One region of the Colwellia sp. MB3u-8 genome, then DNA from elsewhere that is predicted to be linked to it. Evidence: predicted binding sites of a transcription regulator. Region 1 holds the regulator's gene; each other region holds the start of a gene.
The links. Region 1 encodes sigma-54, which starts transcription at its own class of promoters, with help from an activator protein. Its sites were predicted from a motif close to GTTGGCACGNNNNTNGNNT; they were not measured.
Positions count from the first base shown of each region.

Region 2: the regulator sigma-54 is predicted to act here: its motif matches at 2,503-2,521, upstream of H4J54_RS05955 (flagella assembly protein FlgT).
Region 3: the regulator sigma-54 is predicted to act here: its motif matches at 2,229-2,247, upstream of H4J54_RS19495 (PEP-CTERM sorting domain-containing protein).

Region 1 covers NZ_JACGVA010000068.1:266,817-271,108, reverse strand. Annotated here, with positions in the region: gene kdsC (3-deoxy-manno-octulosonate-8-phosphatase KdsC) at 1-74, shown strand, start outside; gene lptC (LPS export ABC transporter periplasmic protein LptC) at 71-637, shown strand; gene lptA (lipopolysaccharide transport periplasmic protein LptA) at 603-1,148, shown strand; gene lptB (LPS export ABC transporter ATP-binding protein) at 1,149-1,880, shown strand; gene H4J54_RS13630 (RNA polymerase factor sigma-54) at 1,932-3,440, shown strand; gene hpf (ribosome hibernation promoting factor) at 3,477-3,764, shown strand; gene ptsN (PTS IIA-like nitrogen regulatory protein PtsN) at 3,794-4,252, shown strand; gene rapZ (RNase adapter RapZ) at 4,259-4,292, shown strand, end outside.
Region 2 covers NZ_JACGVA010000058.1:271,819-276,110, reverse strand. Annotated here, with positions in the region: gene tkt (transketolase) at 1-251, opposite strand, end outside; gene H4J54_RS05965 (hypothetical protein) at 560-709, shown strand; tRNA gene H4J54_RS05960 (tRNA-Arg) at 1,091-1,166, opposite strand; gene H4J54_RS05955 (flagella assembly protein FlgT) at 1,298-2,461, opposite strand; gene H4J54_RS05950 (FlgO family outer membrane protein) at 2,880-3,524, shown strand; gene H4J54_RS05945 (LPP20 family lipoprotein) at 3,553-4,017, shown strand; gene H4J54_RS05940 (flagellar export chaperone FlgN) at 4,127-4,292, opposite strand, start outside.
Region 3 covers NZ_JACGVA010000068.1:58,573-62,864, forward strand. Annotated here, with positions in the region: gene H4J54_RS12740 (nuclear transport factor 2 family protein) at 1-461, shown strand, start outside; gene H4J54_RS12745 (ABC transporter substrate-binding protein) at 897-1,676, opposite strand; gene H4J54_RS19495 (PEP-CTERM sorting domain-containing protein) at 2,333-3,013, shown strand; gene H4J54_RS12755 (metal-dependent hydrolase) at 3,498-4,292, opposite strand, start outside.

The DNA.
Region 1 (4,292 bases):
CCGTGCGCGAAACTTGCGATATTATTATGCAAAGCCAAAATACCTTAGCTGATGCCACGGGTGCTAGCCTATGAATCGCATATACCTTGTCAGTATAAGCTTATTTTTATTGGCCTTGACCACCTATGGCTTACTTGAATGGTATGGCGCGAAGGAAGAAACCAGCAACATTCTCGATACTGCGAATAACCCTGAATTTATTGCTGAAAACCTTAACAGTGATGTGTATAAAAATACTGGGGCATTATCTTATAATGTAGAAGCGAAACGCATGGAACATTATGCTGAATTAGGGGTCACACACTTTGAATATCCACGCTATACCTTATACCCAAGGAACAACAAACCTACTTGGCAAATCACCGCCAATGAAGGCACCTTGTATAATAACAATCGAGTAAAATTAGCAAATCGCGTACGTTTAATCGCCACTGATAAAGAAAGTTTGATACAGGAAGTGCATGGTAAAAATTTAGAAATGGACTTAAAAACTAATATTATCAGCTCAGAGCAAACTATCTTAATATTAGGTAAAGGATTTACTATGTATGGCTCAGGATTAATTGTAGACTTAAACACAACACAGATGACATTGACCGAACATGTACAGACTATTTATAAAAAAATTAAAAAGTAACTTATATTGCCTCACGGCGTTAGCATTATTAGTGCCTGTCGCAAGTGCAGAAAAATTTGACGTAGAACAAGAGATTAAAATATCTTCTTCACGCCAAGCTGCCGATCTCAAAAATAAAATATTCAGTTATATTGATAATGTCATTATTTCTCAGGGCACACTAAGGATACATGCTGAGTTAGTACAGGTTATCACCCAAGAAAACAGTGACAGCAAAATTTATATTGCCAAAGGCTCACCGGCGACCTTTGAACAAACGCTTCAAGATGGTAGCCCAATCAATTTGCAAGCCAATGAAATCCGTTATGAGCCGAGTATGAATACCGTCGTTATTTCAGGCAATGCCCTCCTTAGCCAAGAAGGTAGTAAAGTGAGTGGCAGTAAAATCACCTATAATTTTGCCACCGAGTATGTCAACGCTGAAAGCCTAGACAATGATAAAGTTGAAACCGTATTACAGCCGAAGAACAAAATTAAATTGCCTATAAAATCAAAGGATAAGCAAGAGTAAATGTCAACTTCTACATTATCAGCAACCGGCCTTGCCAAGTCCTATAAAGGCAGAAAAGTTGTTAAAAACGTCAGTATGCACGTCTCAGCTGGACAAATAGTTGGCTTATTAGGGCCAAATGGCGCAGGTAAGACTACCTCTTTTTATATGATTGTTGGCTTGGTGAAGAACGACAGTGGCTCAATTGTCTTAAATGATGAAGATATAACCTTACTGCCAATGCACGAGCGCGCGAGAAAAGGTATTGGTTATTTACCACAAGAAGCCTCTATTTTTCGTAAGTTATCGGTCAATGACAATATCATGGCCATTTTACAAACACGTAAATCACTTAGTGACGTTGACCGACAAGAAAAACTTGAACATTTATTAGAAGAGTTCAACATAGGCCATATAAAAGATAACTTAGGCATGAGTTTATCTGGCGGTGAGCGCCGACGAGTTGAAATAGCACGGGCATTAGCCGCAGATCCTAAATTTATACTACTGGATGAACCCTTTGCCGGTGTTGACCCGATTTCGGTAGGTGATATAAAAAAAATTATCCTACACTTAAAAGATCGTGGCATAGGTATTTTAATCACAGATCACAATGTGCGAGAAACACTCGATGTTTGTGAACATGCCTACATCGTTAGTCATGGTGAACTTATCGCTGAAGGTAATTCAAAGCAAATTCTTGCAAATCAGCATGTAAGAGATGTATACCTTGGCGAACAATTCACGCTATAGTGAATGAAACCAATTGAATTAATGAATTTGAATAGGGAAAATAAAACGTAAATGCGTCCTACTCTGCAACTCCGTATCGGACAACAGTTAACGATGACCCCGCAATTGCAGCAGGCGATCAAACTGTTGCAATTATCGACTTTGGATCTTCAACTAGAGATTCAAGAAGCACTTGAAAGTAACCCTTTGCTTGAAGTTGACGAAACGCACGATAACAATTCAGAAAATACCCCTGACCATTTAGAAGCAGGATATTCGGTAACTGTAGGCGAAAACTCAGCAGCAGCATCCTCTGATGGCAGCGAAGACTCCACTCCCTCGATAGACGAAATTAGCTCCTCTGAAGGTTTAGCAAAAACAGACATCCCCGAAGAACTAAATAGCGATAGCACATGGGATGATAACTTCAGTGCCGGTGTCAGTAGTGGCGGTGTTGGCCATGCCTCAGAAGATTATACTTATCAAGGTGAAACGAAAGACTCATTACAAGACCATCTAATTTGGCAGATGGAACTAACGCCCTTTAGTGACACTGACAGAACCATTGCCATTGCCATTATTGAAGCCATAGATGAAGCAGGTTATTTAACGGTTTCAGCCGAAGAGATCTTAGAGAGTGTCGGTATTGATGGTGTAGAACTTGATGAGATTGAAGTGGTGTTAAAGCGTATTAACGTATTTGACCCCGTTGGTGTAGCCGCCCGCTCAATTCCCGAGTGCTTGCGTATTCAGCTTAATCAATTTGCTAAAGATACCCCTTGGTTAGCAGAAAGCAAAATCGCCGTCAGCGAGTATATTGATTTGCTCGGTAATCGCGATTATCGTCAATTGATGCGTAAATTACGCTTGAAAGAAGAGCAATTACGCGAAGTTATTCGCCTAATACAAAGCTTAGATCCCCGTCCAGGTGATAGCGTCATCAAAAGTGAAGAACAATATGTTATCCCAGACGTGTCTGTTGAAAAGAAAAACGGCCGCTGGACAGTAGAGCTCAATCCTGACACTGCCCCTAAACTATCGGTTAATCAGCAATACGCGGCTATGTCTCGTTCAATGAAGTCATCTACTGATAATCAATTTATTCGCTCTAACTTGCAAGAAGCAAAATGGTTTATTAAAAGCTTAGAAAGCCGTAACGAAACGCTTTTAAAGGTTTCAAATTGCATTGTGCAACGTCAACAAGGATTTTTTGAACACGGACCTGAGTCGATGCGCCCTATGGTATTGAACGATATTGCCGAAGCCGTAGATATGCATGAATCAACTATTTCTCGTGTAACCACGCAAAAATATATGCACACGCCTAGAGGAATTTTTGAACTTAAGTACTTTTTTTCGAGCCACGTAAGTACTGAAAACGGCGGCGAATGTTCATCAACGGCTATTCGAGAATTAATTAAAAAGCTAGTGGCTGCCGAAGTGCCTGCAAAGCCACTCAGCGACAGTAAAATGGCAGATATTTTAGCAGAGCAAGGTATACAAGTGGCAAGGCGTACCATTGCCAAATATCGAGAGTCACTTGCTATACCGCCATCAAATCAACGTAAAAGCCTATTGTAGGCAGTTTTATTCAGCCAATAAAGAGGATTGAAGTATATGCAAATTAATCTTACTGGACACCATGTCGATGTTACTGATTCATTACGTGATTATGTCAATGGCAAGTTTGAAAAACTAGAGCGTCATTTTGATCATATCAATAATGTACATGTAGTATTAACGGTAGAAAAACAGAATCAGATTGCTGAATCAACAGTGCACTTAAGTGGCACTGAAGTTCATGCTAAGGCACAACATAGTGACATGTATGCATCGATTGATGCATTAATTGACAAGCTAGATCGCCAAATATTGAAATATAAAGGCAAAATCAACAAACATTAGCGCCATTTCGCTACAGGTCTTAGAAGTTTATGAAGTTGCAAGACATCTTAACCCCGGACTGCACTATTTGTGCAGCACCGGGTGCCAGTAAAAAACGTATATTAGAATATTTAAGTCGCTTGGCCGCCGATAAACTCGACAGCCATGATACTTTTCAGCTCTTAGAAAGCTTAGTTAAGCGCGAAAGAATGGGCTCAACCGGCATAGGTAATGGCATTGCTATACCTCATGGCCGTCTAGAAAATGCTACGCCTACTAAACCTATTGCCGTGGTTATTACCACAGAACAAGCGATTAATTTTGACGCTATTGATCATCGTCCCGTTGATATTTTTATTGCCTTATTCGTTCCTGAAGAAGAATGCCAGAGCCACTTGAGTACGCTGCAAAGTATCGCAAAAATCTTTCGTGACAAGCAATTTTGCAAGCAAGTGCGTAAATGCAAAAGTAATCAAGAACTGTTTCAGTTAATACAACAAGCGAGTTAAACACGGATGAAATTAATTATTGTAAGTGGCCGTTCAGGAT
Region 2 (4,292 bases), on a different contig from region 1:
ATCGGCAAGTCATAACCGGTAAGGTGTAATAGTGAATAAATCAACATGGAACCGTGGCCGTTAGACAAAATAAAGCGGTCACGATCAACCCACTGTGGATCAGTTGGGTTATGTTTTAGAAAGTCACGCCATAAAACTTCAGCGATATCTGCCATGCCCATTGGGGCTCCAGGGTGTCCTGATTTAGCTTTTTGCACGGCATCCATGCTTAAAACTCGAATTGCATTGGCTAGTTGTTGACGCGACGGCATATTTGCTCCAGTTATTATAAGATTTGATGGGATATAAATTGCGCTTATTTTCGCCTAGACTACCCCTTAACTGCAAATGTTATTAGCATTTTTCTATGATTATTTTTAACTTAGCTATATTTAAAGACATTAAGGCTTAATGAGCCGTGTAAACTGTCGTGAATATATCTGGTGATTAAATCGACAATAAAAGCTGAATTGGCCGAGTAAGCCCTTGAAATTAAAATTAAGATCCTATAGTGTTGATGGCTTGTATGTAAAAAAATAAAAACTTAATAAAAACATACAAGCTTACATAGGATTAAGTAATGAACAGCTCGTCGTCACGTGGAATTAAGCTGACTACGGTAATATTAGCAGTATTAGTATTAACCATATCAGCATTGTTGAGCACTGGCTCAGCAGCAGACGACAAGGACGTTGCAAGAGAAAAAACAGATAGTGAACTAGTCAATTAGCTCATTTAATAATAAAAAACCTCGCAATCGCGGGTTTTTTTTTATCTACGCTAAATAAGGGATATCACTGTGATAGGAGGTAATGCTCTAGGGTGAAGAGCGTAATTTATATCTTATTTTACAATCTATTGCACTGAAGGTAAGTCAATAATGAGGGGGCGAAATTGACACGACATACACAATTTACATTATATGGTGTTGGCAGCCTCTACTAGCATACCGCTTTAAAACAATGTCAACATATTAATATTTTTGCTCTTTACCCGCGTCTTAATCAAACATCAGGTTAGATAAAATAACTCACCATAAAACCTCAGTACCGATAGTTATAGTACCGATAGTGATAAAGTGCTTGCTTGCAAAGTCTGTATAAATAATTACTGGCGTCCCCACCAGGACTCGAACCTGGAGCAGCAGCTTAGGAGGCCGCAGTTTTATCCAGTTAAACTATGAGGACATGATGCAAATAATTACAGTGCTAACCTATGCTACAGCTATTTTATAAATTAGTATTCAAAAAAATACACTTTACACCTGATAACTCACTATTTAATTATGGTTCATAATTTTTAGCCTTGTTCAAATTTGCTAATACCTTACCGCCAAGTCGTTAATTTGGATGTTGTCTAATATGTGCGACTCAGTGGTGGTTGCCCGCGCACTGTCTTGACTGACAGAAGTTACAATAACTTTATAAGGGCTGATGTTAAAACCTGAATAAGAGCGCTTGTCATCACTGATGAAATTATTGAAATGTAGCAAAGAGAATTCATCACCTATTTTAACCCCGTGTCTTTTTCCTAAGTTAAAAGTCAGAGAGTTACCCTGTACTTGCACAATTCTGCCCTGGGTAGGCTGACACATCATGTGCTCATCAATATCACTGACCATCTTGTCTAAGGTCAGACTAATGCTTTGGCCATAGTCACTTTGCCAAAAGTTATGACTAGTAACGTCAACTTGTTTGCGCTTATCGAATGGCCAAGGGGCAGAGCTTTGATAGTGTTTAGCCAAGATTCTTTCACCTGTGGTACCGTCGTGAATATAAAGGGCAAGATTAAATTGGCGTTGATAGACGTTTTTTTGCCAAAACTGCCAGTTATTATTTTCGTCATTGGCTAGAGAAAGATCTTGGATCTCTGAAAATAAAACATACTGGCTATCTGTCATGTTGGCTAATGACATGGTTAAGTTTTTTAAACTTTGGCTTTGCAGGCTTTGGTTATAACGTGAAAATTCTGTTTTAGTTTGCAAGGCCAGTTTAGTATCCAAATAAATACCTTGCTGCTGTATTTTATTAGCGAGCTGTTGGATTAACGTGCTATCAATCGCGTAGATGTTACCAATATTAGCTTGTTCACGGTGTAGTATATTACTGCGGGTTAACAGCATGGATTTTTTATAATCAGCCGCGAAGCACTCTTTTTCTTGTGGAAAAATATCAGCCCGAATGGTGACAGTGACCAAGTCGTCGCTATAGTGTTCACTGATCAGCTCTAATGAATTAACACTGCCACTGGCGCGAATGTTAATCTCGTCTTGGGTGAGTAAACCATTAACCACTTGTTGAACACTTGACACTGAAGCTCCGGCAACCAGTAAGGCTTTTTTCAACGCATTGTGCATGGCCTGTGTTTTTGCTGTTTTGTTATCAGCATTTATTATGCTCGCCACACCTTGCGATTCATACCATTGTCCGACACTAGCGCTGCTATATATAGCACAGTAAAGGCAAAATAAACTTAAACGCATAAAGGTCTCTTTTAATAGGGAATCAATCTCTGTTTTTAAATATGCAGGTTTTGTGCCTATTTCAAAGAAAAGTTCAACTCAAGATAAGTAAAGTGGCCCAACAAGCTACTTTTATCAGTATTAGGTTACTGATAGAGATGCAAACGTAGGGTTTTATTAGGCATTAAAAGCCCGATATGATTTGGCAAAAGCTGACGATGGGATAAAAAGGGCTCTTGAGAGTGATAAAAAATCAGTGCTAAAAAAAAGCGGTTAATAGGCAGAACAATGACGCTAAAACTAGACTCGCTAATCTGAGGGGTATAGTTTTAATCTAACCTGCATTAGGCTAAGTTGAGGTGAAATAAAATATTGGCGCGGATCATGCTTTAATATTTTTATGAATTTTATGACATTAGCATTAATTGAGGAGAGCTCAATGAAAAATTGGCTTATAGCAATAATAATACCGACAGTGATGTCGTGTTCTGTGACAACCAAGGACGATTTTTATCGATCTTCTTATGCCGATAAACAAGAAATTGACAGTTTTAAGTTACCTCGTCATGCGATAAATGACGTGGTGAAAGGTCTTGCCTATCAAATGCTGGAAAATAGCACCTTTGTTAAGCGCAAAACCCAAATCGCTGTTGCATCATTTGTCGATTTAAAAAATTTAGAATCAACTAACTCGTTAGGCAATCAACTGTCAGAAAGTTTTATCCATGAAATGCAACGACATGGCTTGGTTGTTATTGATTTTAAAACCACTGGCCATATACGTGTAACGGCCGATGGTGATTATGTTTTCAGTCGCGATTGGCAAGAATTGCCAGAACGTCAGATAATTGACTATGTTGTTACAGGCACTATGATGCAACAAAATGAAGGGGTGTTAGTCAACGCACGAATGATTGGTTTGCAATCTCGAGTTGTGGTGGCAACGGCGCAGTCGTTTATTCCCGCTTGGGTTGTTGGCGATGATTTTAATCGCCATGAAAATGTTAAAATGAAAGATGGCATGATCTTGCGTGACAGTACCACGCTAGCTGACGATGCACGTGCCATTACGATACAAAAGTAATATGATCAAATAAATGTCTAAGGTGAATATGAATACTTTACGTAAGGGTATCGGGTTTTTTTTAAGTGCTTTAGTGTTAAGCGCCTGTTCTTCGGTGTTTGATAAACAGGTTGAATGGCAAAACGTGAAACCGGAAAAATTTCCTGTATTAACCGCCATAGGGCAAGCACCAATTAGTTTGCAGAACTCTCAAAGCAAAACCCAGCGTATGCTGATGGCAATAAAAGCTTCAAAAATGGCTGCTTATGCGGAGTTAGCTGAACAAGTTTATGGTCAAAATATTAATGGTAGCACCACCATGTCTAATTTAGTGCTTGATAATCAACAATTACAGGCATCAGTACGAGGTATCATTCGTGGTGCAAAAGTGGTTAAAAGTTATCCGGTGGGTGACAGTTATACCACTGAGTTGAGTTTAGATTTTAAAGATGTTTATGAAATTTATAACGCGACATCTAACCGCAAAGAAATAAAGCATATCTCATATTACTAGCGTTATTACTAGCGTTATTACTAGCGTTATTGCATTGCGCTGTATTTTAGTACCATTAAAAAATCAGCCATTGCTGGTTTTTTTTGTACATAAAGTGACAGATAGAAAGCTAAGCTTTTATCCCTAAGCTACTGAGTCCGCCAGAGGTTTTTCCTTTACTATTATAGGTCATGGATGACTTGTTATGATTCTCTAGTAATGAGGTCTTCATGCGTTCTACGGATAATTGTGATTGATGAATGATCAGGCCATTAATTTGGTTCTGTTTTTTACAG
Region 3 (4,292 bases), 210 kb from region 1:
TGAACTTCAAATTAACCATAGCACTAATCGTCACGGTTACCGCTTTTAGCAGCTATGCTGAACGTTGGAATGAACAGCAAACACAAGTATGGCATATAGTGTTAGCTTCATATGCAGATATCGAAAAACGCGATAATAATTGGACAGATAAATGGGTAACCGAAGACGCCATGGTGTGGGGGAATAGTACCCCAATGCCTCGTGACCGAAGTGCAGTAAAACGATGGGAAAAATTCAGTTTTGAAGATGGCTCAACTAACAATGTTGCTGAATATAGCCCAACAGCCATTGTTGTACATGGTGATACCGCTGTTGCACATTATTACTATTCTAATGGCACTACGGCTAAAAAAGGAGAGCAAAAGGTTACTCATGGCCGTTGTAGTGATGTGTTCGTCAAAGATGATAACGCGTGGAAATTTGTCGCTTGGCATTGTGCTGATGAAGCGAAAAAATATTAATTAACTCTGTTTGAGATTCATTCCTAGCTGATGTTGAGCTAGGTTTTTTTTGTTAATTTTTCAGGGTGAGAACAAAAGCTAAATTTTAGACATAAAAAAACCGATGACCAAAGGGGTCATCGGTATGTAAGCTTGGGGAAGCTAGAATTCAAAATTAATACAACAGGTTCAAACGAGAACAAGGTTATTATAGAGCAACAACTCTACAAAAGTAAAGCCTTTACTCTAAAATAGTTTATTTAGATTACAAAAAAGACGATTTTAGCTGTGAGGAGGTGTCATAAATAATGAGAATTGTGGCAATAAATGAGAATTTAGATACTTGTGTGAGTACGCATAATACTTGAGTAAAGGGCAGGTTTAAGCTCATTACTGTCGGTCATATTCGATTTTTTAATCGTCAACTATAAACGGGCAACGGACATTTATAGTCATTTAAATTTTTTTTTGCCAATCAGATACACCATATTTTTCTAAAATAGTGCTCAAAATCCCCTTATGGCGAATTAAGGTAAGTCCATCATCAATACTATTAATGACTTCAGGAAGAATTGTTGGAGAGTAACCTAAAAATAAAGGTACAAAACCACCTTCACTACGAGCATATATTAGATCAACAATATTATTTTTATTCATTTCATATTGAATATTATATCTAGAATCAAGAAGAGCCGAAATACGTCCTTTTTGTAACATCTCAATATTTTTCGTTAAAGGAGAATCGCCAGTAGCTTGAAAAATATGATCAGCATATTTAAACTTTAGACTGTTAATGTATGGACCATAGTCATACCCTTTAATTATCCCTAAAGTTTTACCTGAATTTAAAAAAGCGTCTAAATCATTAAGTTTATTAGGCGACCAATCAACCTTTCTACTGATGTAAAAGTCATTTTGCCAACCACCAAAATACTGGTGACTACTTTGTAATTTGTGATCTGTAATGTGAGATTTTGTTACAGCTAATACAATATCTATTTCAGATTTACTAGCCATTATAAGAGAACGTGATAGAGAAATGATTTCAATATTAACCGTCATTTTTTTTGCTTTGGCTATTTCATTTAAAGCCTCAACTAAAATCCCTGGCGCTTTCTTATTATCACAGATATAGGGGCACCAAATGTCAGAAGCTATATTTAACGTCTCAGCTCGAATATTGGCATTTGAAATTAATAACAAAAAAAGTAAGTTGTAAATTTTTTTATCTAACATTTATTGACTACTCCCTTTATAAGATGGTTCAGCACTATAGCAACAGCGAAAATAATGTTATGAACAGGTAAAGTATATATTTCAACAAAGTATCAAAACTTACCCATATGGAGTGAGTAAAGCTATACCTTATTTTAATCAAAAACCAAGCATCAGTAAAGAGCGGACTACAGGGGGTTGCCTTCACCCATTAAGTTCACTTTGTGCGCTTCAATGTCATTAACTTAAGGATTTAACACATACGTTTATAATTCATTGGGTACTTATTTGTCTTGTTTCTCCGGTCTTGTCTAAAAAATTTACGATTAGGTCTAATAACACTTAAATTCTTTGATATTTTACTTATTAGCAGTTCGTATAACTCAAGCTCAGCTAGCTTCATAATGAACCTGACAACATTATCCTTTAGCTGATTTATCGCAAAGGTGAAATTGATTTTATATTGATAAAACCAATAATTTAATGATTTTATTGTGTCAGGTTATTTTACAGTTAAGATATCTATGTTGGGATTGTGTTTTTTATCATATTGAAATACTTAGGTATTATAAATTTGGCATACTTTATGCTTTGCATTGAGTATCACAAAGTGATGACGCTTCACTTTTAGCATTTACCTTCGAATACTATTGTGAAGGGATTAGAAGGAATATCAAATGAAAAATAATAATACACTGATTAGCAAAGCAGCTAAAACACTTATTAAACTATGTACTGTGAGTCTTTTTGCCCTAGCGACGACTGGCGCTCACGCTGGTCTTATCGCTGATATTGCTATTGAATCAAATACTGGCTGGAATACAAATGGCTGGTATAACCCTGTTGGTGGTTTCTTTACGCAGGATTTAGGTCCTTTAACTGAGGGAGGTCGATCTACTCATTCAAATGGAAGCATCACCTCACATAATGATGTATCTCAAGGCGCTCATACACTGCAAGTGGGAACGTATACCATCAGTTTTGCTGCGGGTAACTTCAATAATGCGCAATTCCCATTAATGGAAATTGTTTTTGCTGGCATGAATATCGAGGAAGCAGCGTCTTCGTCTGCACTAACTCCTGGCAGTGGTCACTGGGAGCTTTGGTCATTCACTTGGGACGTTGCCGCCAATAATGTAAATATTGGAAACATGCTTAGCTTCTATAATTACGCCACCAATGGTACTGGTAATGCTTCTTTAGACGGTGTGGGTGCCATGAGCGATTTAGGAAACGGCTTTTTAGTCGATTATAGTGATGGTGCTGGTATCAATGCAGTACCAGAGCCTACAACACTCGCTATTTTCGCATTAGGAATGATTGGCTTAGCATCACGTCGATTTAAGAAACAATCTTAATAATTTAAAATTAAGTATTTAAGAATACATCAATTGTAAGGATTGGTGTTTTTTGTTTCTACTGATTGAATCAGCTAAACGTCTGCTTACCCCCCCCCCCCACAGTGCTTATTCTTTAAGGTTATTTGACCCATTTCTTACTTCTGCTCTGTGGCATAAGTGACGGTAAAACCCAATCTCCAATCAGTTTAGTTTTAGCACTAATATTTGTTGCTGCTAATGTCCCCTTGATGCGCTAAAGCGGAAATAAACAGGCTGAAGTGTCAGGATTTTTTACAGTCCGCAAAGTGGCAGTCGTCAGCCTTAGCAACCATGCTAAAAGGGTCAGCAATTAGTGGGAATAAGTTATCGGTTAATCTCGATGCTAATGTCGGGCTTGTCTGATTAAACGACAAAAAAATTAATAGCTTACAATGCTGTCCGCTGACTCGAACGGGCACATGCACTACTTAACATGCCGGTCTTGTTAAGCGTCGCTATCCAATCAACTTTCCCTATTAACACACACACCGCTTTTTTTAAGCGGAGCCAATGAAACTGAAGCATCCCAAATTCTATCCCAAACACTGGCAAGCATACTTAAATCAGGCCTATCGCTCACCTTCTCAACATGGCTTTTAACAATCCCAGCGCTAGTTTGCTCGCCGAGAATAAAATTGAACACATAACGGCACTCCGCACCCATACGTAAATCAGATAAAACAATATTCTGTTCTACTGCTTTGACTGAATAAAAGCCTTTAGTAAACCATTGAAGCCTCTGTACATTCCATTCATCTTTGATATTAGTCAGTAGAACATCTGAAGAATGATAGGCATCTAAACTCACATCTGACGCTGAGTCAAATACAGAGAGATAACCCTCGTAATATTGACCGTCTGACATGACCAATACCCGCCAAAGTAAGGTGGAAAAAGGCGCAGGTGCACTCAAATAATGATCGACTTTTATCTGCCTATCGTTCAGCGCTATGGTTACTTTTTTGTCGATATAAAATTTTGCGGTTAAAGACCAACAAATATAAAAGCAGCTTATGGCTAATGCAAAATGATTAATTTTTGCGACCTTTGCGGGCTTAATTTTGGGCAGAAAAATCACAACAAAGGCAAACAATAGCGGCAAGGTATACATGGGATCAATAATAAACAAGTTAGAGACGGCAAAGGGATACTCAGTGATAGGCCACAACAATTGTGTACCATAAACCGTGAAACTATCTAAAATCGCATGGGTAGATAAACAAAGGAATACCAGCCAAAACCAGTGTGTCTTATAAAT